Regions from separate parts of the Anaerobacillus sp. 63XJN7_4_ISO-PGPR-S23-413 genome, predicted to be linked through region 3. Evidence: riboswitches for the same ligand, from Rfam matches in the RefSeq annotation. Region 3 holds a riboswitch; each other region holds the start of a gene.
What was found. A riboswitch is a leader RNA that binds a small molecule or an ion and turns the genes downstream of it on or off. The one in region 3 is predicted to bind S-adenosylmethionine.
Positions count from the first base shown of each region.

Region 1: another riboswitch for S-adenosylmethionine. It lies ahead of msrA (peptide-methionine (S)-S-oxide reductase MsrA); the one in region 3 lies ahead of metX (homoserine O-acetyltransferase MetX).
Region 2: another riboswitch for S-adenosylmethionine. It lies ahead of AC0VYO_RS13775 (Na+/H+ antiporter NhaC family protein); the one in region 3 lies ahead of metX (homoserine O-acetyltransferase MetX).

Region 1 is NZ_CM149688.1:2,011,855-2,021,948, forward strand. Features, by position in the region: gene AC0VYO_RS10905 (glycosyltransferase family 2 protein) at 1-1,026, opposite strand, end outside; gene AC0VYO_RS10910 (carotenoid biosynthesis protein) at 1,026-1,838, opposite strand; gene AC0VYO_RS10915 (phytoene desaturase family protein) at 1,856-3,361, opposite strand; gene AC0VYO_RS10920 (glycosyl-4,4'-diaponeurosporenoate acyltransferase CrtO family protein) at 3,541-4,059, shown strand; gene fni (type 2 isopentenyl-diphosphate Delta-isomerase) at 4,040-5,083, shown strand; gene AC0VYO_RS10930 (Na+/H+ antiporter NhaC family protein) at 5,279-6,682, shown strand; SAM riboswitch class I at 6,770-6,883, shown strand; gene msrA (peptide-methionine (S)-S-oxide reductase MsrA) at 6,995-7,633, shown strand; gene AC0VYO_RS10940 (hypothetical protein) at 7,681-9,924, opposite strand.
Region 2 is NZ_CM149688.1:2,600,517-2,610,610, forward strand. Features, by position in the region: gene AC0VYO_RS13765 (hypothetical protein) at 1-105, shown strand, start outside; gene AC0VYO_RS13770 (ISL3 family transposase) at 280-1,503, shown strand; gene AC0VYO_RS13775 (Na+/H+ antiporter NhaC family protein) at 1,579-2,874, opposite strand; SAM riboswitch class I at 2,945-3,048, opposite strand; gene AC0VYO_RS13780 (alpha/beta fold hydrolase) at 3,242-4,081, opposite strand; gene AC0VYO_RS13785 (YolD-like family protein) at 4,243-4,572, opposite strand; gene AC0VYO_RS13790 (Y-family DNA polymerase) at 4,587-5,843, opposite strand; gene AC0VYO_RS13795 (M4 family metallopeptidase) at 6,366-8,021, shown strand; gene AC0VYO_RS13800 (SDR family NAD(P)-dependent oxidoreductase) at 8,131-8,934, shown strand; gene AC0VYO_RS13805 (GNAT family N-acetyltransferase) at 9,023-9,583, opposite strand; gene AC0VYO_RS13810 (DUF805 domain-containing protein) at 9,746-10,093, opposite strand.
Region 3 is NZ_CM149688.1:3,360,105-3,370,198, forward strand. Features, by position in the region: gene AC0VYO_RS17585 (O-acetylhomoserine aminocarboxypropyltransferase/cysteine synthase family protein) at 1-345, opposite strand, end outside; gene metX (homoserine O-acetyltransferase MetX) at 347-1,435, opposite strand; SAM riboswitch class I at 1,586-1,696, opposite strand; gene AC0VYO_RS17595 (TlpA disulfide reductase family protein) at 1,910-2,335, shown strand; gene ltrA (group II intron reverse transcriptase/maturase) at 2,425-3,660, opposite strand; gene AC0VYO_RS17605 (hypothetical protein) at 3,627-3,932, opposite strand; gene AC0VYO_RS17610 (anti-sigma factor domain-containing protein) at 4,272-5,528, opposite strand; gene sigI (RNA polymerase sigma-I factor) at 5,550-6,314, opposite strand; gene AC0VYO_RS17620 (thioredoxin family protein) at 6,652-6,969, opposite strand; gene AC0VYO_RS17625 (toprim domain-containing protein) at 7,039-7,371, opposite strand; gene AC0VYO_RS17630 (TraR/DksA C4-type zinc finger protein) at 7,525-8,052, opposite strand; gene AC0VYO_RS17635 (peroxiredoxin family protein) at 8,192-8,695, shown strand; gene AC0VYO_RS17640 (YusG family protein) at 8,915-9,163, opposite strand; gene gcvH (glycine cleavage system protein GcvH) at 9,327-9,716, opposite strand; gene AC0VYO_RS17650 (arsenate reductase family protein) at 9,818-10,094, opposite strand, start outside.

The DNA of each region.
Region 1 (10,094 bases), 1.3 Mb from region 3:
TGGCATGAGGAGCGATAACGTGACTCTTTGATTCGTTCTTAAATCAATCCATGCTTTTTGAAGCACGATTAGGACATAGGGGTAAAAGAGTGCGACTATTAGTGAACCTGTTAATGCTGTATAAAGCCCTGCAAGTAATAAAATAAAAGGGCCGACATAGAAAATACCATAAAAAATAAAGAGGATCCATATTAGGAAACGAGAGCGGCCGAGACCTGGGAAAAGGTTTTTAGTGAAACCATTCCAGACTTCGCGATTTGTTTGATACATATAACAAGTGACCACATTTGTTATATTGGCAAGAATAACTCTTTGTCCTTTTTTCTTAAATGCTTTTGCTAAATCAATATCATCTAGGAGGGTCTCGCGAATCCCTTCATGACCACCAACGTGTTTGTATGATTCCGTATGAACCATTATAAAAGCCCCATGAGCAGCGGTGAAGGAGGGAAGGTTCGTCCAATTAGCTGGTGCTAATGGAAGATGGAAATGAACGACAAAATGCTGAAGTGGTACAAGAAGCTTTTCAAGAAACAAGCTTACAGGAAAAGCAGGAAACCCTGTTATCATGGAAGCCTTCCGCTTTTTCATTAATAAGAGGGCAGCTTGAACCGCATTTGGCGACAGTCTTAAATCTGCATCATTAAACAGTAGGTATTGTCCTTTAGCATGTTCACTTAGCTGGTGACAAGCATATACTTTCCCAGTCCAACCTTCAGGTAGGTCTTTACCACGAATTATCATAAATCGCGGATCATTTTTTGTTCCTTCATACAGTAAATTCAATGTTTGATCACTAGAGTGGTCGTCAAGTAGAAGAAATTCAATATTTTGATATGTGAGCTTTTTTAAGCTTTGAAGGAGTTCCCCTACGTTTCGTTCTTCATCACGAAGAGGGATAAGAATGGATACACGTCCATTCTCATCCCCCTGAATACTTCGATTTGATAGACGTGGCATGAAGAGTGAATTGATGATCGTCCACAAGACAAACGCTGTAAGAATGCTAATATAGATGAGCAACATTAGACGGTCACCTCTTCCACTTTAGCGTGTCCATTTTGCTTCGCTTTTTTCTTATAGGTAATTAGCAAAAGCAGTGTAGGAATCGATGTTACAAAGACCGCAAGCCAAAGTCCATCAAGTAGTGCAAGGAAAATAAACATACCCATGACCATACCAAATAACATAGCCATTCGATGCTTCCATATAATGAAAGAAGTCCTATTTGGAACCTTATTCCTCATATAGAGAGGATAGAGTAAGGCATGGAAGAAAAGGGATACCCAGAACCAGCCCGTGAAATTTTGGAAAGGAACGTTATAATAAACGCCGTTTCCGTCCCATCCCCAATAAGCCTTCACTAAATAGGCGACGGGATCAATGATTAAGTCAATTAAAACGGCAATAAGGGAGCCTACAAGGGAGTAGACGATCCATCTTATGATTCCAGGATTTAGTATTTCGGTCATTTGAAGCGATAGCACATGGGTAACGGCGATCACCATAATCCAAGCAAAACCAATCCCTATTGGAACGTCAGCTAATTTAAACCCAAAATCACCGGAATAATCATATTTACCAAAGATTAAACCATAATGAACGCCTAAGCCCTCTGCGATCATGCTGAAAGCAAAGATAAAGGAGGCAATTGAAAGCCCCCGCAAAGCCCCAAACGTACGTACAAAATAAAAGCTGCCTAATATTCCACAGAGTATAAGGAAGAAGGCATTTGCCCAGTTAAGAAACGATGGAAGTAGGTCGAAGCCAACAAGGATCAACCCACAGCAGTACCAAAAAATAAATAGTCGAAAGATTACGTTATCCCATTTCATCATGTTGCGAAGTCCCTTTCTTAGCCAGTTTGTTCATCTTTCAATTTCTGATCTTCAGCAATTAAATCTGCAGTTAACTGACCTGAAAGTGTAACCATTGGTACACCACCACCTGGATGTGTTGAACCGCCTACAAAGTACAGATTATCAATTAGTGAACTTCTAGATGGTATTTTAAAACCACCGTTTACTTTACGATCCGTTGCTACACCATAGATAGAGCCGCCGTTAGAACCATATAAATTCTTAATATCATCTGGAATGAACTGATATTCGAATTCAATTGATTCGCGAAGACCTGTCATACCCATTCGTTCTAATTTATCTAGGACGATTTCACGGTATCTACCGCGATGTTTCTCAAAGCTCTCACCAGGCTCTAATGGTGGAACATGTGTTAAGACAAAGAGATTTTCTTTTCCAGCCGGTGCCTGAGTAGGGTCAGATTTTGATGAGACACCAATATAGACCGTTGGATCGTCAGCAGGGACCCCTTCATCAAATATTTGTTTGAATTCTAACTCGGGATCTTTCGAGAAGAAAAAGTTGTGGTGTTGAAGGTGATCAAACGTCTTATTTACACCAAGTAACAACACAAGGCCTGAAACGGTAGGAGTATATTTTTTCAATTCATCTTTCACTTTTTCAGCACCAGGCTCTCCTTTAAGAAGCGTCTCGTGGGCAGGGATGCCTTCAAGATTACTAACGATTAAGTCTGCCTCCATCATCGTCCCATTCGCAAGTTTTACACCAGCTGCTTTTTTGTTTACGGTGAGAATCTCAGCGACCTCTGTATTGACTTGTACGTCCACACCTAGCTCATCAAGTAGCTTAAGCATTCCTTCTGCTATGTTATACATACCGCCTTCAACATAATAAATACCAAGGCCAAGCTGCACATAAACAAGTTGTGAAAGAATGGCAGGGGAATGATAAGGTGATGAGCCAATATACATAATAAAGAAGTTAAAGAGCTGCTGAAGATGTTTATCATCCAGATATTTTTCCGTTGCCTGATTCATTGATTTCATAGGGTTCATTGTGAGAAGATCTTTAAATGAATGCAGTTTTTGCAAATCTTGAATGCCTGACAAGCTTTTTTTGTAAAAGCTTTTTAAGCTTAAATCGAACATCGTTTTGCAATAATCTAAATAGGAGAGGAAGTTGGAATAATCTTTCTCTGAGCGCTTATGTACTTCAGATAACATAACAGCTATATCACTTGTTACATCAATCTGGGCGCCATCTTCGAAGAAAGTTCTCCATTGAGGTTCAATACGTTTAATGGTCATATAATCGTTTACATTTCGGTTTGCGCTTTTGAATAGTTTCTCAAGGACCCAAGGCATTGTTAGAATGGAAGGACCCGTATCGAATTTAAACCCTTGGCCAGAACGTTTGTTTAATTTGCCGCCAGCGCGCTCATTTTTTTCCAGTACGGTAACTTGATGTCCATCGGCTGCAAGACGAATAGCTGCCGAAAGACCTCCTAGTCCAGCACCAATAACGATTGTTTTTTTGCTCATTCCATCTCCTCCTTCATCGAATTAACTTCAAGCGTCGACATTTATACACTGTAATTGTATAGTGTGGGTATAACCTTTGTAAAGGAATCATAACGCTGTTACAGTGTATAATAGGTTTTCCTGACATAATAATTACCTAATCTTGGATATGTTAAACAATTTTGAAACGAGGAATTTGTATGCAGGTCATCCACTTATCGATCGTAGGGTTAATCTTAGTGAATATTTTTGCCTGGCTGATCATTCATGTTTCTATCTCTTATATTTGCCTTCGGTTGCCAGATTCCTTTTATGAATCTAAAAAATCAATGTTACAAAATAAGAAATGGGAACTGAAAGTGTATGATCGTATCCAGATAAGGAAGTGGAAAACAATACTACCTGATGGGGGAGATGTGTTTAAAGGAGGATTTCGGAAGAAAGAACTCAAAACGCTCACTTCTTCTTATATAAGGAAATTTATCTTAGAGACAAGACGTGCAGAGGTGACCCATTGGCTTCTCATACCACCTTCATTCTTGTTTTTCTTATGGAATCCTTTGAGTATTGGTTTAGTAATGGTTGGGTATTCTTTAATAGTTAATCTTCCATTTATTCTTATACAAAGGTACAATCGACTCAGGTTAAAACCATTATTACATCGACAGATGAAAAAAGAGCAGCGCAGGGGGAATTCCATTGGAACACTTGGGGTTTGATCAAACCGAAAAAAGAAAGAACGAACATATTGATATTTGTCTAACGGAAGACGTGGAAGGACAGGGACTTACGACGGGGTTAGAAAAATATCGTTTTAAGCATAATCCACTACCAGAAATTGATTATAATGAAGTCGATATCTCCACTCAATTTCTTAATAAGAAATTGAAGACGCCATTTCTGATCAGCTCAATGACCGGCGGTACAGAGCGATCTTGGGAGATTAATAAACGTCTTGCCAAAGCTGCTGAAGCACATGGTTGGGCGCTTGGTGTAGGCTCAATGCGTGCCGCTATTCAAGAATCGAAATCCGCTTATTCATTTGACGTAAGAAAACATGCACCAACCATTCCTATACTAGCCAATATTGGAGCTGTTCAACTCAATTATGGTTTTACAGTAGAAGAGTGTAAGAGAGCGATTGACTTCATTCAAGCTGATGCGCTTCTGCTTCATTTAAATCCATTACAAGAAGTATTCCAACCTGAGGGTGATACAAATTTCCAAGATTTAATCGATAAAATTCGAGAAGTAGCAAAAGCGATCCCTGTTCCACTCGGTATTAAAGAGGTTGGCATGGGAATCGATGCGAAGAGTGCTCAGCGTCTTATAAGTGCAGGTGCCAGTTTTATTGATGTTGCTGGAGCGGGTGGAACATCCTGGATTCAAGTTGAAAGTTTTCGTTCCCATCAAACATTAAGACAACAAGCTGCCGAAGCTTTTCAAGATTGGGGTAACCCGACAGCTGATTGTATTATTGATGTAAGGAAACAGCATCCCGATGTCCCGATGGTTGCAAGTGGCGGACTAAAAAATGGTGTGGATGCAGCTAAAGCTATTGCTCTCGGGGCGGATGTGTCCGGATTTGGTAGGGCATTACTTGAAAATGCAGTAGATGATAGTGAAGAAGCGCTATCAGATCAATTAAAGCGAATTGAGTTCGAATTACGAACAGCTATGTTTGGAATTGGAGCTGCATCGATCAATAGATTAAAATACAATAGCGCATTAAAAAAGAAATAGCCAGAGCACTGAGCTCTGGCTTTTTTGTATGAATAAGTTAAGGAACGATGTTCAATTTGTCTTATTTAAACCATATGGCACCAATGACTTCGAGCAACTCGACTTGCTCAGACGAATGAGGAATCAACATTATCGGTTCCCGTAGTATAGGTCGTTCTCTAGAGAGCAAACTAGAGCTTAAGGAGGGCGACGCTAATGGCCTGGTTATCCATTTTTCCGTTTATCGTTGTCATTATCATTGCGATGAAAACAAAACTAGTGATCCCCGGATTAACGGCGGGTTTGCTAACAGCATCATTTATATACAAACCTGGATTGATCATTGGTTTACAACAGTTCTATGAATTTATTATGACTGGTTTGAAAGATGAAAATAATGTTAAAATCGTCCTTTTTCTATATATGTTTACGGGCTTAATCGGATTGATGAAATATACTGGTGGGATAAAAGGATTTGTTCAAGTTGCCTCATCCAAAATCAACTCAAAAAAAGGAGCGTTATTTCTGACGTGGGTGTCAACGCTAGGAACATTTAGTGCTCCTAGTTTCCGCATTGTAACGGTAGCCCCAATCATGAAAGCTCTTTTAAATAAAGTGAAAATCACTCCTCAGGAGCTTGGATTTGTGATAGAAACGACAGCAACTCCAGTTATTGTCTTAATGCCAATTGCTACCGCTTTTGTCGGCTATATGTCATCTGTTGTGCAGCTTTCACTAAAAGCAGAAGGCATTGAAGGAGATGGCTATCGTTACTTTCTTCAAAGTATCCCTTACAACTTTTTTTCGATTAGTATTTTATTGATTGGCTTTTATTTGAGTTTTTTCCATCATCGAAAAACGCCAGCTACAGACGCAGGTAATGTGGAAAAAAAGCTTGATGATCAATGGGAAGATTGTCATCCAGCTGTGGCGAAGGATCTTCCTACGAAACCGATGAATTTATTAATACCTCTTGGAGGAGTTATTCTCCTAACACTTCTTCTTACATATTGGAGTGGTTATAAGAAGGGGTTTACTTCTTTAATCAAGGCGTTTATTGAGGCAGATGTCCTCGACGCGATGGTCTTTGCACTTCTCACTACAGTACTTTTAACGTTCATTTTCTATTTATTTCAGCGTTTTTCTTTAAAGGACCTTGTTACTTATTTTATCGAAGGTGGTAACGAGATGATGCCGGTCATCGTCTTGCTTACTGTCGTTTGGGGCTTAGCAGCTTCAACAGAAGCTCTTGGCTTCTCGTCTTTTGTTACCTCAAACCTTGATTGGATTCCTACTTTATTTGTACCACCAGTCTTATTTCTCGTTGGGGCGTTTATTTCATACTTTATTGGCTCATCATGGGGCACATGGGGAATTTTAATGCCGCTCGGTATTTCATTAGGGTATTCTACAGGAGCAGATCTACCTGTTGTCATTGGAGCCGTGTTTGCGAGTGGGACATTTGGCGCTTTTGCTTCTCCGCTAAGTGACAATACGAATACAGTTGCGAGGATCTTGCAGTTGAATCCTATGACATATGCGAAATTTAAGCTTGGCCCAGCTTTATTAGCGGCGGGATTAGCAGCAGCTGGCTACTTTGTTATCTCTTTTGTAATATAATTATTTTTATGAGTACTTTTGTATTGACATCCGTTTTAAAACCATTTATTATTGGGACTAACTTAATAATCCTTTGTTTAAAGGATCTTCTTATTCAGAGAGGTGGAGGGACTGGCCCTTAGATACCTCGGCAACGGACCTATGAACTTATGTTCAATTGGAACCGTGCTAATTCCTGCGACGAAAGTCGAAAAATGAGAAGAGGCTCGGTCTATCCAAACCCTCTTCTGTTCGAGCAGATGAGGGTTTTTTTATGCACCCTCATTTGGAAATATGTTTTAGTAGAGGGAGAGACTGATATTGCATACACTAATGGATAACGAAGCAAGAAAACAACAGCTTATTAAGGCCCTTCTCTCACAAGGGATATATAAGAAGGGTGAAAAGCAACTTTATATGTTATCACTAAATGAATTAGAAAACATATATGCTCGATCAAATAAAACCATACAGAGAAAAGGAAACGGAGTGGTCATAGTGGAACAAGCAACATTTGCAGCAGGGTGCTTTTGGGGAGTAGAAGCGCTATTTCAACAATTGAACGGTGTTATTTCAACTTCAGCAGGGTTTACAGGAGGAGAGACGATTAATCCAACTTATGAAGATGTTTATTCTGAATTAACAGGCCATGCCGAATCCGTACAAGTTGAATATGATCCTTCTCTCATTTCTTATGAAGAACTTGTAGAAGTTTTCTTTGAAAATCATAATCCAACCTCCTTAAACAAACAGGGAGAAGATGTCGGAACACGCTATCGCTCAGCGATCTTTTACCACTCAAATGAGCAGGCAGAAATAGCATTGATTGCAAAAGAAAAACTCGAGCGATCTGGACGCTTCAAAAAACCAGTTGTGACGCAAATTGTACCAATCACTTCATTCTATCGTGCAGATGAGTATCATCAAAGCTATCTTGCTAAGCGTGGACAGTCTTCTTGCAAAATTTCATAATAGAAAAAAGGCTTTCTCTCATTGTCATGAGGGAAGGCCTTTTTTAGTTAATCACCTTGATTGACACCTATTTGATCAATAAAGACTTTTCCTTTCTCTGATGCATTAAATTCGAACGTAAGAGCATTCATCTTCTTCGGATTAAAGGCATTGTTTGCTTCTAAGAATCGCTGCATCGGAATATTAAAGGTTTGGAGAACCGGTTCAGTAGGTTCACCATAACGTCCTTCTTCAAAGTATTTTGTTTTTGTGTGTTGAATAGGAAGAACACCTTGCAACTGCATGACGTCACTCAGCTTAACACTAGCGGATGCTCCGTTATCTGAACTAGCCGTGATTGTGAAATCAACAGGTTGCTGGTCAGATGGATCTGAAAGGTTTGCTGCTGTGAATGTTAATGAACTGTTCATTGTATAAGCAAATGGATCCTGAAGGGCTTTCTTGAAATTTAATTTGTATGTGCCGTTCTTTGAATAGGAATGATCCCATTTCAAAAAGACCCCATGAGTACCTCTTTCTTTATCGCGTCGAAATTCAAGCTCTCCTTCATACCATTGCAGCAAGCTATTAGTCTCTATGGTGATATAGGGAGATGTCGCTGTTGTGACATCAACGTCCTCTTCAAAGGTGCTATAGATATGATACGAAGGATCTTCATATTTACTAATGTATGTTGTATCAGGTAGCCATTCGAGAGCATAGCGATAATCCTCAAACATCGGTTGATAGGACTCATTTTGATGAAGCGTCGCCTCAAGAAAGCCAGCAACATATGTGCGGGCTATTTGTCGTTGTTCAGTGCCTTTAAGAAGAGGCTCTTTATTTAATAAAAGCGTGAAAGGGAAATACGTATCGTTTTCTCCCCACGTTGTGTTAAATTGTCCGTGATTGGCGCGATCAATATAAAGGGCTGCTTTCATAGCTTCTTTACTGCCAGTTAAATCAATCCCATTATACTGTCGGTCGCCTTCGAATTCCGATAAATCACTATCATAAGAACCTTGAAGTAATAAATAATTGACATCATCCACTTCGATTTTTCGATCTGAAAGTGTTTGATAATCCGTCGGTGCAAGTGCGATAACAGATTCAATATTATAATGGAAATCAAAAGTCATGTTCCCGTTATTTGGGTAACGATCAAGGTCATTGAATTTTGCTGCTAAAATCGCAGCTTGACCACCGCGAGAATGACCTATTAAAGCAATTTGATCCATCTTCACTTTGTTGAATAATGGATTATCTTTTTGAGAAGATAATTTCTCCATTTCTTCAATATGTTTAAGCAGCAACCAAGCGCGTCCATTAATGTCTCCTGCGAGGCCACCAGACCATGATGAATTGAAGAAGTTCTCATCTACTGATACTGTTAAAAAGCCACGACTAGCGAGTAACTCACCTAAATAATTGTAGCCTTCATCTGAGAAGTCCTCCATCTTATGGTTTCCATGGACAATAAGGACAAGAGGAAAAGAACCATTTCCTTTAGGCACCCATACACGTCCATTAAGTGGCACATTGGTGTCTTTAAAGCCCCAGAACCACTCGCGTTCTTTGGACCATTCTCCAATCATACTTGAAGCGTTAACTGACATCGTTTGAATATCTACTTGCTCCCCAAATTCAGGACGTTGCTTATCCTTTCCACTTCCATATGTATAAGTAGTTACATCAAATGAGCCGTATTCTGAAGGGTTATCACTAACAGGTGAGAGCGGCTCTACATTAATAGAGAGACGATCATTCATTAAACCAGGTGTGAATAACCAGTATGAAAAAGCTGACGTTGCTAAAACACCAAACAGTAGCATGATCATAGACATTGGCTTTTTGATGCCTTTAGAAAGAGGGTATCCGAACATAGCGCCAAGGATGATACCGACTGCAATTAAGAGATAGGAGAGCGGAAGGATGTTCTCTAATTGACGAAATTGATCTAATGTATAAATGGTTATAGCAAGCGAGACTCCAATACTTGCAATGAGAAGAGAGGGTAATCTTTTGAAATGCTCTATGAACCATGTACCAATCTTAACGGTGAGCAGTGTACTGACAACTGCAATTAATAGGAAAAGAATAACGTCCATTATTTGACCCAGTCCAGTATGAAAATCAAACCCAATCGAAAAGATTAGCAGCATTGTCATAAAAAGAGCGCCGTAAGAAGCTCCTTTCCATATGGTTTTAAAGAAGGATTGTAATGGTTGAGTAAAAGAAATCAATAAATGCTTTAATTTATTTCGTTTGTGTGTATTTTTACGCGTTTTTTCAAATTCAGGTTCGTGTTCCACGCTAATCCTCCATTTCTTATCCTGCTGCTTTCATTATAGCAAATAGGAAATAAGGAAGAATGCTAAATCTAAGAATGCCTCAATTGAATAAGTAGTGGCTCGATGACTCTAGCACAGATTTCGTTCATTTAATTGTAAAAATAATCGCTGCGTAGTATTTGCTTCTCCTT
Region 2 (10,094 bases), 760 kb from region 3:
GAAGAAACGGCCAACTTAATTATCGACTTACTAGATTCACTTATTGAATACTTGTACATTCTTCCTCAACGAATTGTGCATCTTCAAAAACAAATCGAAGGATAATAAAAAAAAGCAGGTAGCTCAAATTGAGCTACCTGCTTTTTAAATGCTCATATCAAATTTTAATGGCTCTATAATATTTGTTGGGGTTTAAGAAAATGAAGCACAAAAATACACGCAAGCTCCTATATCTTTTACACTTGAATTGACGAGAAACAAGAAAAAGATTGGAGTTGCGTGTACGTGCATTTTAACATGAATTTACCCGGATTAGAAGAAGTGATGGTATCGAAAATGGAAGCCATTAATGGCCAGTATCATGTTCATATTGAAGTGCCAAAGAAGGCGCACCAGTGCCCCCAATGTGAAGAATGGACTGTACGTGTTCATGATTATCGGACTCAGAAAGTACAACACCTTAAAGTATTTGAGCGAACGGCTTTTTTGTTTTATCGCAAGCGCCGTTATGTGTGTGCTTGTGGGAAACGATTCGCTGAAAGGAATTCGATCGTCAATCGCTATCAGCGTCACTCAAAGGAATGGAATCAGGCCCTGGGATTACGCGTGGTACAGGGGAAGAATTTCAAGGATACCGCAGCCCAATTTCGTACGTCGCATTCAACTGCGATAAGGCGGTTTGATGAAGTCGCCGCACCAACGCTTCAAGAAGTGAGTGATCTTCCTCGTGTCATCGCTATTGATGAATATAAAGGAGATACCGATGAAGGAAAATATCAAGTTGTCATTGCGGATGGAGATACAAAGCAGCCTTTGGATATCCTTCCTAATCGCTCCATTGAGACCGTAAAGGACTATCTTCGCAAGAAGGGGTCGCGAGTTGAAGTGGTGATCATGGACATGAGCTATGCCTTCAAGTCAGCTGTTCAAAAGGCACTAGGAAAGCCAATCATCGTGGCTGATCGCTTTCATTTTTGTCGCTACATCTATTGGGCATTAGAGCGTGTACGAAGAAGAGTTCAACAGAATTTCCATGATTATGACCGTAAAAAGTGCAAGCGAATGAAGCATGTTTTTTACAAGCGATATGAGGAGTTGAGTGAGAAACAAAAGTGGTATCTGGACCGTTACCTTGGATTATCCGAGGAATTACGAAAGGCTTACGAGTTAAAAGAAGCGTTTCGAAGCTGGTTTGAGGAAGCGAAACGAATCGGTCAAGAGAATCCTAACCAAGTTAAACAGTCTCTGTATAATTACTACAAAACGGTTGAAGCAGCGAATATGAAGGAGTTCAGACAAGCCGTTCAAACACTTAAGAACTGGCAACCAGAAGTCCTGAATAGTTTTGCCTTGAACTATAATAATGGTTTTATCGAGGGTTTAAACAATCAAACGAAGGTCATTAAGCGAAATGCCTTTGGTTTTAAGCGATATGACCGCTTACGAAGAAAGATCCTTTTACATCATCAGTACAAAAAAATTCGTCATTTTCAACTAGGATAAGGAGTAGGAGATGAATCTCCTACCCCAACATTTGATTTAGAACCATTTTAATTCAAGATTCTGTTTACTATCACTTTAGCCCTTTTTCGAAATAGAGGGATAGTTGATGAAAATCGCAATAATTCCTGCAATAGCAATGAGGATTGGATAAATTGAATACGGTAGTAGAGCGAGTGGCGAAATCGACGCAAGACCTGCTACTGCAAGCACCTGTGCCCCATATGGGAGCATGCCCTGTATACTACCTGAGAAAATATCAAGAATACTAGCAGACTTTCGTGGGTCTACCCCATATTCTTCGGAAATGTTTTTCGCAAGTGGCCCCCCCATTATGATCGAAATGGTGTTGTTAGCTGTTGATAAATCAAGCACGCTTGCGAGACCGGCGATACCAAACTCTGCTCCTCTACGAGAAGTTACTTTGCTCAGGATTTTGTCCAATACGTATTGTATTCCTCCGTTATGCTTAATGACTTCAATCATCCCTCCGATGACGAGTGCAATCATGGCAAGGTCTTCCATCCCTTTTATGCCCTCTGTAACCGTGGAGATCAGTCCACTCATTCCAAATGTTCCGTTATATAAACCTACAATCCCAGCAAATAAGGTACCACTTACAAGTACAATAAGAACATTAACACCAGCGATCGCTGCGATCAGTACACCTAAATAAGGGATAATTGTAACGAAATCAAATGCGTGATCTCCTCCAACCGTTGCTTGCTCTCCCATCGTTAAAGCACCATAAATAATGGCTGTTACGATAGCAGCTGGCAAGACTATAAAAAAGTTTACTTTGAATTTATCTTTCATTTGCGTATTTTGTGTGCGTACTGCCGCAATCGTAGTATCTGAAATCATAGAAAGATTGTCACCAAACATTGCCCCACCTATGACCGCTGATAAAGCCAGTGCCGGGGCAACTCCGGTTTGCTCTGCAATTCCAATTCCAATGGGAGCAAGTGCTACAATCGTTCCCATCGATGTACCCATCGAAATAGAAATAAAACAGCCAATGACAAACAAACCTACGATTAAAAGATTAGCCGGTAGAATTGATATACCTAAATTAACAATCGAATCTACTGCTCCAATTTTTTCAGCTGTTCCGGCAAACGCCCCAGCCAGTAAAAAGACCAAAATCATTAATATGATATTCGTATTACCTGCTCCACGACAAAACACTTCCACTTTTTTCATAAAGCTTTCTTTTCGATTCATCGAAAGAGCTACGCCCGCCGCAACTAGAGAAGCGAGAATAACAGGCATACTATAAAAGTCCTTTGTTATGATAGCTGTACCAATAAAAAGCACAATAAATATTCCAAGGGGAAGTAAAGCCAGGCCGTTCCCCTTTATTTCTTTCTCCATTATTCATGTCTCCTTCATCTTTTATTCTGTCTCAATAAAAAAAGCCCACTTCAAGAGAAGAAGGCTTTTGCACTTATCTCTCAAGATTTCTCTTGCTGGAAGCAGCACCTTTCTGATGATCAGAGGTTGCTGAAGCTTCTTTGGGCCAGGTCCCTCCACTTCTCTTAATAAGAAATATACAATTATTAATGAGCGCATGCTTCATTTTACTTTTTCATAACGAGCTTTACTTTATCACGCATTATTCTGATGAGTCAACTTTGATTAACTGCATCAAAATAAACTCCTCATCCTTTAAGGAGTTTACCTGATTAACTAGTCTGGTTCAAGCTTTGTATGACTACCAATTTTTGCAATAGATCAATCTTTATTTTCCTAAAAACCACTCAATATCCTTCATAATCGATTCCGGTTTTTCTTCTGGTAGAAGGTGACCGGTTTTTTCATAGATGATCAGTTTAGCATTTGGGAGATCCTTACTGAGACGCTTCCCAATTTTCAACGGCACAACTCTGTCATTTTCTCCCCATATTAGTAGGCTAGGTGTATGAATTTGATTTAGTTCAACTTCTGACAAATCTCCTTCGCGATCTCGAATCATCCTAACTAATGACCGAAAGATACCCTCATTGAAGAAAGGTTGGATATATCCATCCATCATTTCTTCATCGATAAGGGAAGGATCATAAACACAATTAAGCAAATTTCCTCTAACACCTTTTCGATAAAGCCACCTTTTCAAGTATACCGAGAAAAAAGGTAAGTACGATGTATACACTAGACTCTGTTTAGCCTTTTCAAGATATCCTGAACTGCACAGTAAAATATTCTTACTAACGAGATCATCTTTCATAGCCGAGACTCTCATTGCTACTTGCCCACCCATAGAATGGCCGATCATAACAGTATGATCAATTGAAAGCCTTTCTAAAAGTTCAACCACCACTTCCGCATAATTATGATAAGAGTGGACAAAACGATTAGACTTTTCACTTTTTCCGAACGGAGGAAGATCAATGGCAACAACAGTATATGCCTTTGTTAATAATGGTATCAATCTTCTGAAGCTGAAGCTCGACGATAGAAAACCGTGAAGAAGCGTTAATACTGGCCGATCGACGGCTGTGTCATTTCTATAGTATTCATAGTGAATATCAATTCCTTTGATCTTTTCCGTATTTTGTTTAAGATTTTGAGCTAATAGCATCTTTCATCTCACTCCGGATTTTGAATTCATCTGATCTGATTCACCCTTCGTTTCTAACCAGACAGGATGGTCTCACTTATTCAGGTTTGACTTTATACTTATTTTACCCCAATCCTGAAATGAAAAACTTTTTTTACATCTGAGAGGATACTCCATTTTTTTCATTCTAACTCTACGTGCACAAGGTCCAGCAGCTTTATCGTTGTCCTTTTTTCATTATGGTCAATAATACGCAGTTCTTTCGTAAGTGGATCTACATAGTGCACATATCCAAAGAGAGTTTTCGTTTCTCCCCCACTAAAGTGTTGAAAACAAAGCGAGTTGTGATTGGCCATTGCTTCACATATTGTTTCATTCATTTCCGCCATTCTTTGTTCATCAAGTACCGGCTTTTCACTTTTTTTCTCTTCGGTTTTCCAATCTCTTAGCTCTTTCACATGCTCAGGTAACATCATTGACGTCCATTTTATATTTCCGCGATCACGAATCACGCTTCTTCCCCCTTCTATGCTTTATGACCACCCACAAGTTTACTTCTATGCAGTGCCGTACCGGCCTTTGTGTATGAAACGGCACGAAGCAGCGCATCTGAGCCATATTTCTCACGGATCGAATCCATCACATATCCGAGATCCCGCTGCTTTGGGCGTGACGCGTTAAATAAGTCCAACTGCACTTCTTCATCATTGCAAATATTTGAAAGGGTAATGGAAATCTTACGAACCGTTTTTCTTTCAAAGAACTCCTCAAATAACTGAAGACATACATTGTATATTTCGAGCGTAATAGCAGTCGGGCTGTGGATACTCCTTGAACGGTGAAAGCCACCCCCGCCTTCTTCTTTACTATAACCAATCCCAAGGCTAATCGTACGCCCTGCCTTCCGGGCTTTTCTCGCACGTCTTGCAACTTCTTCACTCATCTCAAGAATGACGTGTTGAATGTCTTTTTCGTCATGGTAATCTCGCAACAAAATTTGGCTTTTCCCATAGCTAATCTGTCCCTGCATAATCGGCGCACCCATTTCAGAAAGATCGATGCCCCACGCATGATGATAGAGCTGATTTCCCATAATACCGAATTTTTCTTCTAGTAGATGTAGCGGGTAATGCGCAAGCTGCTTTACATTCATAATCCCCATTCGATTTAACGTTCGCTCGACACGCGATCCGATACCCCACATTTGACTTAGCGGGGAAAGCGGCCAGAGTTTTTTAGGAATATCTTCATAAGTCCATTCTGCAATCCCTTTTTCTTTCGCTTCCAGATCGAGACAAAGCTTTGCCATTAAAAGATTTGGGCCAATCCCTATGGCACATGGTAATCCGAATGTCTCTCTTATTTCATTTCTGATCTTGTGAGCTACTTCAAATTTGTTCCCCCAAAGTCGTTCTGTCCCATCAACCTGCAAAAACGATTCATCAACGCTATACGTATGGATACATTCTGATGGTACATAACGATGAAAAAGCCTCGTTATTTCCATTGATTGTTTTAAATATAAAGACATTCTCGCATTAACGATATGAATGTTTTTATTATTTGGAATTTCAAATAGTCTGCTCCCTGTTCGTATTCCAAATTCCTTTTTTAGTGCCGGAGACGCTGCTAGCACAACACTTCCCTGTCGCTCGGTATCACCAACAACCGCGAGATAGCATGTAAGTGGATCAAGCCCCATCTCTACTGCTGAACAACTTGCATAAAAACTTTTCATATCAATACATAGGATTGTTTTCTTTGGAAATTTAGAATAATCCATTTGTATCCCCCCTTCTCCTAATCAAAAAGAACGTTTGTTCCCTTTATATATACCCGTATTTTAACCGAATATACGTTCTCTTTACAATAAGCACTTTCTTCCAATCATAAAACGATTCACTTAGCATCACCCTTTTTTCTAAAGTAACGAAAAGTACCGGAAGAAGAGTAACAATGAACTTAACGATATTCACTCGAAAGTTAGTCATCAGAGCACATACGTATTGGAGATCCTACACTTGTTCCATTAACAGATAGGGAAGTAGAAATACTCGCGCATCAATCTCTAAACGCACAGAAAAAGAACCAGGATATGCCGTTTCATATGGTCATTAACGCCCTTATTTATTAGCACACCACCTCCTGAGTCTAAAGAACCAATACCTTTTTTTAAATAACAGGTATATCTCCCTATAACTCTATCCAAAAGGATAGGTCTTAAATATCAAAATAGTTTAAATAGTTTGAATACTAAATCTTTTATGGTAATGTTAGCTCATCTTAATCACGAGGGGGATATAGAATGGGAAAGAAAAAAAATTTACTTTCAATCGGGTTATCAGTGGGGCTCGTTAGTACCATGCTCGCACCATCCTCAACATTTGCAGCAGCAGATACGAATATGAATAAAGAAACAGGAACACCTTCTTTTGTTTCAGGAAAACTAACAAAAGTAAGCTCTCAAAATGCCAATCAAGTACTATTTGATTACTTGAACGAACAGAAAAACCTGTACAAGTTTAGTGGATCTTCCGCTAAGGATTCCTTTAAAATCCTATCAAAAGAAAAGGACGATCTTGGTTTTACGGTTTTTCGATTACAACAACTTCATGAAGGAACACCTGTTTATGGTTCAACTCAAACGGCTCATGTTGATGAAAGTGGTATTTTAACAGCCGTATCAGGTACAGTTATTCCAGACCTTGGGTCGAAGAAAGAGCTTAAAAAAACAACAAAATTCAAGAAACAGGACGCCGTTAAAAAAGCAGAAGAAGATCTCGGTTTTTCACCAGCCTATGAACAAAAACCCGAATCCAACCTTGTCGTCTATACTGAAGGAGAGTCTGCAACGTATGCTTACCATGTGACCTTGAACTTCCTCTCGCCTGAACCGGGTAACTGGCAATACATAATTGATGCAACAAGTGGTGAAGTTCTAACAAGCTTCAACGCTCTACACGAAGCAAAAAAAGAAGGAGTCGGCAAGCCAGGTGGTGGTGACAATGTTACCGGAACAATTAAGACGGCAAGTGGAACTGGTGTACTTGGTGATCAAAAAACGTTCAATACGCTACTTTCCTCTTCAACTTATTACTTGAAAGACACTACGCGAGGTGGCGGAATCTTAACATATGATGCGGCAAATCGCACAAAACTGCCAGGCTCTTTATGGGCAGATTCAGATAACTCCTTTAACGCAAGCTATGACGCGGCTGCAGTCGACGCTCACTACTATGCAGGAGCGACGTATGATTATTATAAAGATGTCTTCAACCGAGATAGTTATGACGGAAACGGTTCACCACTAAAGTCCACCGTACATTACGGACGCAACTACAATAATGCGTTCTGGAACGGAAGCCAGATGGTCTATGGTGATGGAGATGGCTCAACTTTTGTATCCCTTTCAGGTGGTGAAGATGTTGTTGCTCATGAATTGACACACGCTGTCACTGATACAACAGCTGACTTAATTTATCAAAATGAATCAGGAGCACTGAATGAATCCATGTCTGATGTATTCGGAACGCTTGTAGAATACTACGACAGCAATAACCCTGACTGGTTAATCGGAGAAGATATTTATACACCAGGTACATCCGGGGATGCTCTTCGTTCAATGTCAGACCCATCCCAATTCGGAGACCCTGATCATTACTCTGTCCGCTATACTGGTTCTCAAGATAATGGCGGCGTTCATATCAACAGCGGCATCATGAACAAAGCAGCTTATCTGCTGAGTGAAGGCGGTACATTCTATGGGGTAACCGTATCAGGAATTGGAAAAGACAAACTCGGCGCTATTTACTACCGCACCCTTACGCAATACTTAACCGCTTCTTCAAACTTTAGTCAGATGAGATCAGCAGCAGTACAAGCTGCCACTGATCTTTATGGAAGCGGAAGCTCAGAAGTTCAATCTGTAAAACAGGCTTTTAATGCAGTTGGAGTTCAATAGAAAGAAGTTAGGCAGGCAGCCAATGGCTACCTGTCTTTTCGTTATGTCAGGGTTTTATAAGTATTCAAACGGGTAAAAGGGTGCTAGACCTTAAAAGGAGGAAGGACAAATGGGAATTTTCAAAGAGGATACGCTTAAGCATGAACATGTTCTCATTACCGGAGCCACGGGTGGTATTGGATATGAAACCGCAAAGGCCGCCGTAAAAGCCGGTGCTACGATTACGATAACCGGAAGAAATAAAGATAAATTAACTCAGCTGAAGCAGGAGTGCGAAGAGTTAGTAACGGAAGCAACGGTTGCTGTTCTTCCTGCTGATTTAAACAATGAGAAAGATCGTTCTACTCTTATCGAAAGTGCTATTAAATATAACGGAAGCATCACAGGGTTAGTTAACTCAGCAGGAATTGGCGGCGGCGATACGCTTGATCAATTAGAAGAAGAAGATCTTCGCAAAGTAATGGAGCTAAATTATACCTCGACTGTTTTACTGACTCAACTTGTGTATAAGCGAATGCGTGAGGATAAGAAGAAAGGGGCGATTGTAAACCTCTCTTCTCTCTCAGGTCTTAGAGGAACTTTTGGTAACACGGCCTATAGCGCTTCAAAGTTTGCTATAACTGGCTTCACGCAGTCGTTTGCCCACGAGGCTATCCGTGATGGAATTAGAGTTAACGCAGTATGTCCCGGCTTCGTTGATACAGAAATGGGCCGAAACAGTATTGCTTCTAAAGGGGAGAGACAGAATAAAAGCTTTGAGGAAGAATTAAAGGCTGTAGAAGCAGCAATGCCATCTGGAAGAATTACGCAGCCTGAAGAAGTCGCCAATAGCATCATTTACCTTCTCTCAAATGCGTCAGAAAACATTATTGGCGAATCGCTCAAAATTTCAGGTGGAAGCGTTATGCGCTAGGTGCTTTGGAGAAATTACCTACAAATCAAAAATGACTCATGCTTGAAGAAAGCATGAGTCATTTTTGATTGGAGCATTCACAAAGCCATTAAGTAATACTCGCGTAGATACAAGTATCTGTTATCTGTGTTCCGTCGATCGACATATCTTCGTTTTTGAGAGTTCCTTCGAAATCATAGTCCAATCGTTCTGGAATCGCACGACTTCGCTCGTTTTCTCGATCGCATCTAATCTCGACCCTTCTGCACTTCAAGTCCTGATGCGCATATTCAGTAAGTTTCTGAACGGCCTCAGTCATATAGCCATGACCACTTTGCTTAGTAGCCACCCAATACCCAATTTCAAGCTTTGGAACATCCCATTCAATGTTATGAAACCCAGTGGATCCAACAAACTCATTTGTTTCTTTCAAAAACACCAGGAACCTTAAACTTTCACGCTTTAGGAATTTAATATGCGCCTCTCGTGTATTAATCTCTGTATCCTCAGGAGTCGGCGTTTCTCTAGCAAAGCCAAGCCAGGGCCTCAGTTCACTTATAGAAGATTGAATGGCTTGATTAACTATTTTACCATCCCCGTATTCAGGCATTCTTAACATTAATCGTTCTGTTTCAAGTACTGTTTCAATTTCCATTAAGATTGGATTCATTTCTATCCCTCCGACGTAAGTAAAGACATTCCCTCAAAAAAGAAGGAAATTTACAAATAAGCTGGAACAAGCGATTAACTTTTCACCTTCAACTAGAATTTGAACCGCCAATCAAGGAGATTAGCGGTTCAAATGAGAGCAGAATAATGGAAATTGAGCTAACTATACTACTTTAGGATTTTTCCCAAAACGGTTTTCTTCCACATCACTATCTAAGCAAGTGAAGACCAGAATGACAATACTACCAATTAGAGGAATAAGTCCAATGAGCACCCACCAACCGCTTCTTCCAGTGTCATGCAATCTACGCACAGTTACAGCTAGCGAAGGTAAAATAATGAACAATGAATAAATACTTGTCAAAAATGGGGAAATATCAGCTAGAGACTCTACTATCGTTAAGACAATAGAAAAAATAACATTAAAAAGAGTAAACATCCAATATTCTTTACGCCTTGCTCTTCCTTGGAAATTCACATAATTCTTTAATACTTTCAAATACCAGTTCATA
Region 3 (10,094 bases):
CGTTCCACCGTATAAAGTCGAAGCAGATACAATTTCGTCTCCGCTATTGGCTACATTTAGAATGGCAGTTGTAATGGCAGCCATACCACTTGCAAGAGCTAGTGCTCCAACACCACCTTCTAGTTGAGCAATACGTTCTTCAAGTGTACCGACTGTAGGGTTGCCGATGCGCGAATAGATAAACCCTTCTTCCTTTAAGGCAAATAAATCGGCTGCGTGATCAGTATTATTAAATCGATAAGCATTCGATTGATAAATCGGTAGAGCCCTTGCGCCTGTAGCTGGATCAGCTTGTAAACCTCCATGAATTCCAATTGTCTCCAAATTATATTTTTTCTCTGCCATTTCACTTCACTCCTTCGATATTTTTAGTTAATGTTACTTGTTCCTTTATAAGCGGTCCCCATTTATCAAACTCAACGAGAAATCCATCATGACCAAATTTCGTGTTGATTAAATAAAACGGAGAAGAATGAGCTTGAGCAAACAATTTTTCTAAATCTTCTGGAGGATAGATTAAATCCCCTTTAAATCCAATAGCAAGAATGCTCGCTTTAATGTTCTTGATGATGGATATAAGATTACCTCGCCCTTTACTAATATCATGTGTGTCCATTGCCCTTAATAAATACAAATAGCTATTTGCATCAAATCGGCTTACAAGCTTATTTCCTTGATAGTGTAAATAAGATTCCACTTCGTACTGTGCTTCTTTATGATTTTCTTCTGAAGTTTCGATCGCCGCTCGACCGAATTTTTTTTGAAACATTTCATCTGTCCGATAAGAAATCATACCGATCATTCTTGCAGTTGCAAGCCCCGATGTTGGCTGGTGATGAGGATCGTAGTATCCATCCTTCCAATCAGGATCGTTTGTAATAGCAAATCTAGAAATCGCGTTATAAGCTATTCCATACGTATTTAAGCTTGGAGTTACTGCAAGTGGAATCAGATGCTCCATTCCATCTGGGTAAAGGGCACCCCATTCAAGAACCTGCATTCCTCCAAGTGATCCACCAATCACAGCATGAAGGTGATCGATACCTAACACTTCAAGTGCCTTTTTCTGTGAGTGCACCATATCTCTCACTGAAACAAATGGGAAGTCCGCTTTATACTGTTCTCTGGTGACTGGATTAATCGATAGCGGTCCTGTAGAACCGTTACATCCTCCAAGAACGTTAAACGTTATAACTTGAAATTCGGAAGTATCGATATAGCCATCCTTTCCTATTAATCCTTTCCACCAGCCGGGCTCCGAATCACCAATTGTATATTGATTTCCTGTTAATGCATGACAGACAAGAATAACGGGAGCGTCTTCTGGTCCAACGCGTTCATAAGCGAGTTCTACTTCATGTAGCGTCTCGCCCGACTCAAGTGTGAACGATCCAATCAATACGTTCTGAGCTTCGTATCTCGTCTCACTTTCCAAACCCCTATCACCCCTTTCGAGCAATCCATCTTTATTCATTAAGGCTATAATAATGAGCCATAAATCTAGAACCAATGCTATAAGAAAACGTCGCTTCAATATAAAAAAACCTCTCCGAAAGACAGAGAGGCTTGATTTATTCATCAGCTCCGCTTATCTTTCAGGATTTCTCCTGCAGGATTTGGCACCTTTTCAAACCACAATTGGTTTGACGGTTGCCGGGCTTCATAGGGCCAGTCCCTCCGCCTCTCTAGATAAGTAAGAATATTTTGTTTTTGTTTAATTGAGTTTATTTTAGCAAGGTGGCGCATTAGTGTCAAACACTTTTTCGGAATTATCATTCTTTTCATTTTTTTAAAGAATGTCTAAGTTAATCCAAATTATCGTGAAACAGAGCCTACAGTGTATTAAGTTTGATTAGAATCGAATTTTTGATAAAGTAGCCTTAGAATAATTTTGAAGAGGTGATTGATAGTGCAAGCGCCGTCCTTTGCGTTAGAAGAAGTACAAAGCGGAGAAATCATCAGCTTAACGGACTTCAGGGGGAAACCAGTTATGATTACATTCTGGGCTTCCTGGTGCCCCGATTGTATGAAAGATTTACCGATGAAAGAACAGTTCTACCAGCATGCAGATACTGATACATTAGCATTCTTAACAATTAACGTGACAGGTCGTGAACGGTCAGAAGAAGCCGGTAAAGATTTCACGATCAAAAACAATCTTCCTTTCCTCGTTTTACAAGACAGTGGACGAGAAACTTACGACAAATTTGGTTGTACAGGTGTCCCAACAACTGTATTGCTTAATCAAGATCATCAAATCGCACATGTGTTCGATGACAAATCATCATTTCTTGATATCGCAAAGGCATTGCCCGACATCATGACATCAAAATAAACACACCAATCGAGTAGGAGGGGGTGACTAACCCCCGACCTCTCACACCACCGTACGTACGGGTCCGTATACGGCGGTTTCATGAAAATCTAACGTTCTTCTAACGACTTCAATCCTAACTTGCGCCAATAGTCGTCATTTAGGGGTCGATGGAGGATTGGGCTACTGGCAACTCGCCAGTAGCCTTTTCTTGTGTTTGCCCATTCAAAAGCTTTCGCTTTTCTTACACCTAAAGAAAGAAGATGTTTTCTCCTTGTCTTTGGGGTTTTCCATTCTTTCCATCGAATCATCCGTAATCTTCTTCTCAACCATGCCATTAATTCTCTGAAGATTGAAGGTGTCTCAGCGAGCTGAAAATAGTTACGCCACCCCACGATGAATCGGTTGAGCTTCCTGATTCGTTCTTCTATTGCTATACTCCACTTTCGTGACGTTAGGCGTCGGAATTCCTGTTTCGCACGGTGAATCGCCTGCTTTGCGACCCTGATCTTCGCTCTTCGGTGTGGGGTGAAACTAAAACCTAGAAACGTTCGTTTCCACGGTCGGTCAATCGCACTCTTTTCTTTATTAACCTTCAGTTTTAATGTCTTCTCGATGAACTGGCTGATATTTCTAAGAGTGCGCTCGGCTGCCCTTTTTGAGCCTACGTAAATCTGACAATCGTCAGCGTATCGGACGAACCGAATGCCTCTCGACTCTAGCTCTTTATCCAATTCATCTAACACGATATTTGAGAGAAGGGGACTTAAAGGACTACCTTGTGGTGTTCCTGTTTGGTTCGTCTGTGTTAAGCCGTTCTCCATAACTCCAGCTTGTAGGTATCTCCGAATGATTCGAAGGACACGACTGTCCTTGACACGATAACTTAATGTACGCATGAGTCGGTCGTGGTGAACGCGATCAAAGAATTTCTCCAAATCGATATCCACCACCCACCGAAATCCGTCATTGATATATTCTTGCGCTTTTCGAACCGCGTCGTGCGCTCGTTTTCCTGGTCGGAATCCAAAGCTTGAGTTGGAAAACGACGGATCGTAGATCCGTTGAAGATAAAGGTTGATAGCTTGTTGGATCAAGCGATCCATGGCGGTTGGAATTCCTAGCTTCCGTTTGCCTCCGTTTGGTTTCGGGATTTCGACACGACGGACGGGTGACGGTTGATAGGTTCCATCCAGGAGTTGGGGTTCGATGTCGTTCCAGGACTCCGAGATCTGGGATTTCAGTTCGGACGTGGGAATGTGATCGACCCCGTGACTTCCTTTGTTTCGCACCACTCGTCGATAGGCTCCATTTAAATTGTTTCGATGAAGTATCTTTTCCAACATGCTTTCTTCCTCCACGTGACAGGTTTCGTTCCTTGTGTGACATCGATTCTCCACGCTCCGTATGCCCTCCGAGACTTCACTCTTCCCTCATAAGTTGAGCTGATATGTTCTGTGTCATCGAATGATGCGTACATCGGAGAAACCTGTTCTCTTTTCATGATTCGGTCCTTCCCGTCCCAACTCGAGTTTGGGGTGGTACTACGACCTCGGCTGACTTCTGATGACTCAGTGGCTTCTTGAAAGTCAGTTACCGCAAGTGTGCGGCTCGTCATCAGATCTCCCCGGGTAAGTGCACAAACTTCCTCTCCATATACCCGCCTTATTTACTACCATTCCCTTTGGTTGTATGGATTTTAATGTGTTTAGCCATTTCGTCCAAGAATGATAGCCTTCTATAAGGTTCGTGTTCCTCAGGTCGGAGATTTGCCTCCAGCTTCCTTCAGATTCCAAGTCGCCCTGGACACCCTTGCCTTTGGCTAACGGTTACTACAACCTTCACCGTTCGGGACTTGAACCCTAAAGCGTGTGCACATGCCGGGCACACTAAAAAAAGCCAGAGGGATCCCTCTGGCTTAAAATAATGAAAATAAAATAAATAATAGCATGTTGCGTTATTTGTCTTTTTTATCTTTCTTGTCTTTCTTGTCTTTCTTGTCTTTCTTGTCTTTCTTGTCTTTATCCTGCTTTTCGTCTTTCTTTTTGTCCTTTTTATCCTCTTTTTCTTGAGCTTTTTCTATTTTTTTATCCGATTTTTCCTGAGATTTCTCTATTTTCTCGTTTGCTTTTTCAGCTTTCTTTTTTTCTTTGTCTTGTTCTTTAGCTATTATAGAATTAGATTTGTCTTCGTTTTTCTCTATTTTATCTTTTTGCACTTTGTTGTTATCTTTAGAGTCTTCAGTTTGATCTGACGGGCTGGTTTCTTGTTCTGAAGGCGTGTCCTTTTGTTCTTTCTCCACCTTTTCAACCTTATCAGAAGAGCTTTGCTCAGGCTCCTGAAGAACTAAATCACTATCTTCTCGATTCTGATTAGGTACCGTCTTATCGTTCAACTGGACGACAGAATCTTCTAGCTCCAAAGAACGATCTTTCGACTTTGATTCCACTGCGGTCATGCTTTCGGTCTCTAATTCATCCATGTTTTTGACAGACAAATTCCGTACATCCTCTATTGATAACGTAGCTCCCCGATCAACAGCAGCAAGATAAGTCATATATTTTCCTGGTGTTATCCCATTTTCTATAGCTTTTGCTCGAGTACTATAGTCAGTATCAAGTATGGTTGTAATAGCAACTGCTTGATTGACTAATGCTTCATTCTGTTCTATTCCTTGAATCGTATTCTCAAGCTGATCCTTAATCGCCTGATAACGCTCTTTCTTCTCCACATTTGAGGCGACAATAAGCAGTTTTCTATCTTCTGTTAGATACCCCTCTTTGTCGAGTTTCGAGACTAGGAGCCCTCCAAATTCGCTTAGAGGCATGTTCGTTACCTCTTGATCTAAGTTTAACCCTTCACCGTCCGAATTCCACGCTTGATATTGAACAACTTCAAGGTCGGAGTTGACTCCAACCTCAATACTTGGATTGATATCAAAGCTTACATAGGCCGCAACTGCGTCATTTTGTCTAACAGGAATCACACCTGTCACGATTACAACTAATAACAAAATTGCTGCCATACCGGCCAGGGTGGGCATAGAGGGGGTAAAATAACCTTTTTTCTTGTTTAATGGTTTTGGTGTAAGTTTAATTTCAGAGCCGATTGTTAACGTATGATTTCGCTTCAAATTGATCGTAGTAAACTCCCCATCGGGTGTTAATACAACCGCTTTACGTCCACGAATGTCCATTATGACCCCATTTTTCATCCCCTGGCCCCCTTAATTCAACTACTGTATATATGATTTCAGCGCATTAAATCCACCCAGATGAATTAACGCCACTGCTATTATATACTTTCGATTACGTTCAATCGTTTTTCGACTGCATGTAACGAGCGCTAGCAAATCTTTTATAGGGAGCTGCTTTTTTTCTAGCAAATAACTTGAAAGAATGTCATCTTGAGCAATCAATTGCGCAATCATCTTTGCATTTTCTCTTGCATCAATATGTTTAGGACAGTTTTTGCTCAGAACTTTAAACGTAATGCTAAATTTCTTCAACAATTGTTCGTATTCCTCAATTTCATACATTCTTACTTCACGCTGTCTGTCCATTTCGTATACATCAAGTGCAGCTTTCTGTTCTGCAAAACTATCTTCTAGTCGGCCTTCCTCATCAAGTTCCTCAGGCTCAAGATAAATATACTTATTTTGTCTTGCTTCTTTACGGATATGGTCGATGACTCTTCTTCTAATCACCATATCAGCAAAGGTTAAAAATCTACTTCCTTGTCCTTTTCGAAACTGATCCATCGCTTCGTTAAAAGCTGAAAGTCCGATACTGAACTCATCCATCGAATGATTGATATAACGATTACAAACTTTGGACGTGATTTTCTTAATAAACGGTTGGTAATCTTCTAATAGCTGGTTTCTTAATAACTGGTTTCCGTTTTGTATACTATCAATTTTATCTTCTAATGTAATATTATCTTTTTTATTTTCTTTATGATTTGCGAAATTTCCCATTGTGCTGATTGAAATGGTTGTCATGTTATACACCTCTCATCTTGCAGTCAATTTCTAATTGATTGCTTCTCGGGTTGGATTCTTAGATGTTTTTAGTTTGAGAATTCTAAATTAGTAATTAAAATAAAAATGCGTCACCATTCGTATCAAACATCGGAAAGGTGACTCTATTCAGTTATACCATTCAATCAGCATGAACGAAAATACAATTTTATGACAATGTTACTGTTTCTTTACTTCCTGTTATATTAATTTATCATTATTAATCTTGCTTAATTTTCAGCGAATTGCGTATTCATTCAAGCCCGTCTTGAAGCGATTTTCTAAAACCAGAAAATAACGATAAATTGGTCAAATTTCATCAAACGAATTTGTGTTCACTAAGAAATGCATCCACAGTTACGACTGATTCGAAGGCAAAAAGGGTGTTATTTCCGCCCTTCTCCCTAATAACTGTTAATGCAGGTACACTTTGTATTTTAAGTGTTTCCGCTACCCAAGGAAAATAATTTAAATTACATGAGTAGATATGTGATTCAACCCCTTTAGAGCTCGAAACAATTTGTAACATTCGCTCTGCAATTTTACACGTCTGACAAAAAGGCGTGTAAAAGAAAAAAACAGTGCCTTCCTTTTGTAAAAGTTCACTAACCATGGATTCATCGGTTATGTCTTGCATGTTAATACCCCATTCTATGTAAGAGCGAAAAGGAAGCTTCGTTAAGCTTCCTTTTCGCTCATTTCTTGATTATTGGACGGTCACTACTTTAAATTTCGCCGCCCTTAAAATCCTATTTAAATAATTTAGAGGTGTTTCTGCTACTTCACGATGAAGCATTGTAATGTAGAGATGTTCGGCATGTGGAATTTCTTGTGTAAGCTGCCGTCTTAATTTCTCACCGGCATCATCAGCATCTACAAGAACATATACATCCTTCTCCTCAAGCTCTTCACTAAGTTCTTCTAACCTGTCAAAACTAATCGTTCCATAAGTGCAGATAATCTCCACTTGCTCATCTAACACTCTCATTAACTGTTCTTTATCTGTCTTTCCTTCTACAATAATTACTTTATCAGTCATGGCACAACGCTCCATTTCAAGCTGTCGTATCAATTCATTTACTATAGCATATGGTAGTTGAAGCATTTCGTTTCAAGGCATATGATTTAATTTATTCATTTTGAAGTGTTAGATACAACAGCTACTCATTGAGCCAGATGAATGACAGCTTTGTTAATCATTGTCTTGATCAGGATCGTCCTCTTCTAAATATGTTTCAGATGTTGAATTACCGTGTTCATTCTGAAGATCATCTACTGTGCGAAGGCGATCATCGACTCTATTGCCTGACGTTTCAAATGTAGCCTCATCATCCGGTCTATTGCTGTCTTTGGCCTCTTCCAATTGATCTTGTGCTTCTTTGGTACGTATTGCATAAGGAATGGCTTCAAGACGTTCTTTATCAATTTCTTCACCAGTATCCACACATATTCCGTAATTACCTTCTCGAATACGATCAAGTGCTGTATTAATTAAGCTTAGTCGTTCTCTAGCTGCATCTTCTAGTGTAATATCTTTCTCGCGTTGATCCAATTCAGAAGCCATATCAGCAAAATGATTGTCGTACGATGTTAATTCTCCTGTTTCCTCAGATAGTGCGGCATTTTCATCTCGGTGACTTGCACCACCATCTAAAAGATCTTTCTTTTGATCTAATAATTGTTTTTTAAAATGCTGTAATTCTTGTTTCGACAAAGCCATAGTAATTCCCTCCATAGGTCATTTTCTTTTCCAGTACCTATTTTCCCTTTACCCTACTCACACTAAACCACACAATTATGTTTTATCATGCTCAACTGGTGGAAATAAATCAATAAGATTAAAGATTGGAGTGGTCATAATGGCAAAGTTAAAACTTGGACAGGAAGTACCATCCTTTTCGTTAATTAATACAGAAGGTGAACTGTTTCAATTTGAACAGCACCAAAAGGAAGACAAGCGTTGGCATATGCTCGTATTTTTCAGAGGAGAATGGTGCCCTGTATGTAATGAGCAATTAGAAGAGCTTCAAGAGCATCTAGGTGCTTTTAGAAAGTTAGACGTCCATCCAATTGCAATTGCAAAAGATAGCTTAGAATCTCTTAGAAAAATGAAAGAAAAGCATAACCTCGAGTTCCCAGTACTAAGTGACAAAGAGAATGCGGCAATTGACTCCTTTGGCGTTATGATGCATCGAGAAGACGACCCTTATGAAGATCACGGTGAGCATGGAGAGCCTGCCATCTTTCTTATCGATGAGAACGGCAAATTAATGGCGCAATATTTACAGTCAAGCCCATTTGGAAGACCGTCAGCTGATGGTCTAATCACAACGATTAAATATATTCGCAAAAACAAAGCATAAAAAAGACCGGCCAAATGGCCGGTTTTTTTGCAGTAATAAAGTCGTTGGCGTTAGAAGAGAAGTGCTTGTCGGGCCTTAACGAGCGTATTCGCTTTTCTTGTCCAGCTACTACGCTCAGTCCCTCGATCACTTCTCCTTATGATTTGAACACAAAGAGCGTGTTCGAATCATAAGGTTCCAGTGCTTGTCGGGCCTTAACGAGCGTATTCGCTTTTCTTATTAACACCAGCCGAGGTCGCAGTCTTCTACATACCTTCCATTTTGCTCGATTACTTGTTCGTAATGATAAATTTTGTTCTGCTCCATCTCAAATCCTTCAAGAAACTCATATTGATTTCCTTGATCTGAGAATAAGATACGGCCAATTCTTTCCTTGTCCATAAACAAGTTCATCGCTTGTTGATCAAATTTACCATATACCTTTCGAGTAACGTCGATTCTTTGCATTGGGCGAGGTGTCTCAATCATTGGTATCATCCCCTCTTTATTGTGTCATTCCGTAAAGCCATCATGTATTCATTCTATGACTGAAATTAGGAAACACATTCATTTATAAGAGTTTACGATGATGAGTGGACTTTTACGCTCATAATTCGACTAGCAATGGAGAGCTATAAAATGAATGACTGATTTATTCGTCTTCGCTTACCATTTTTTCGTATGCTTCAGCTGTCATTAGTTCTTCTACTTGAGAAGGCTCAGAAGGTTCTACAACGACCATCCATGCTTTTTCGTATGGTGAATCATTAACGAATTCAGGGCTGTCTTCTAAATCCTCATTGACAGAAAGAACTTTGCCTGAGATTGGTGCGTATAGCTCAGAAACAGTTTTTACAGATTCCACGCTACCGAACGGCTCGTCAGATTCAATCGTGTCGCCTTCTTCTGGAAGCTCAACAAAAACGATATCTCCAAGTTCTGATTGTGCGAAGTCTGTAATACCGATGCGGATGTTTCCGTCTTCTTGTACTTGCACCCATTCGTGTTCTTCTGAGTAGCGAAAATCTTTTGGTAAGTTCATTAGTAATTCCTCCCTGAAATAATTCCTCTTAATAAAGGTTAGTAGTCAATATTATTTACAATAACTATCGTATAATAGTTATTATTAATTAAGCAACTATTTTATCGTTTCCATGTTTCCTCAAATACATCCTCTTTAAACCCAACAGTAACTTTTTCTCCGTCAGTTACGATTGGACGTTTGATTAACATCCCATCAGAAGCAAGGATTTCAAGCAATCCGTCTTGAGTCGATGTAGCGACCTTATCTTTTAATCCAAGCTCTCGATATTTCTGCCCACTCGTATTAAAGAATTTCTTAATTGGTAAGCCGCTATAATTAAGCAGGACAGCTAACTCATCTTTTGAGGGCGGATTTTCGACAATGTGTACTTCATTT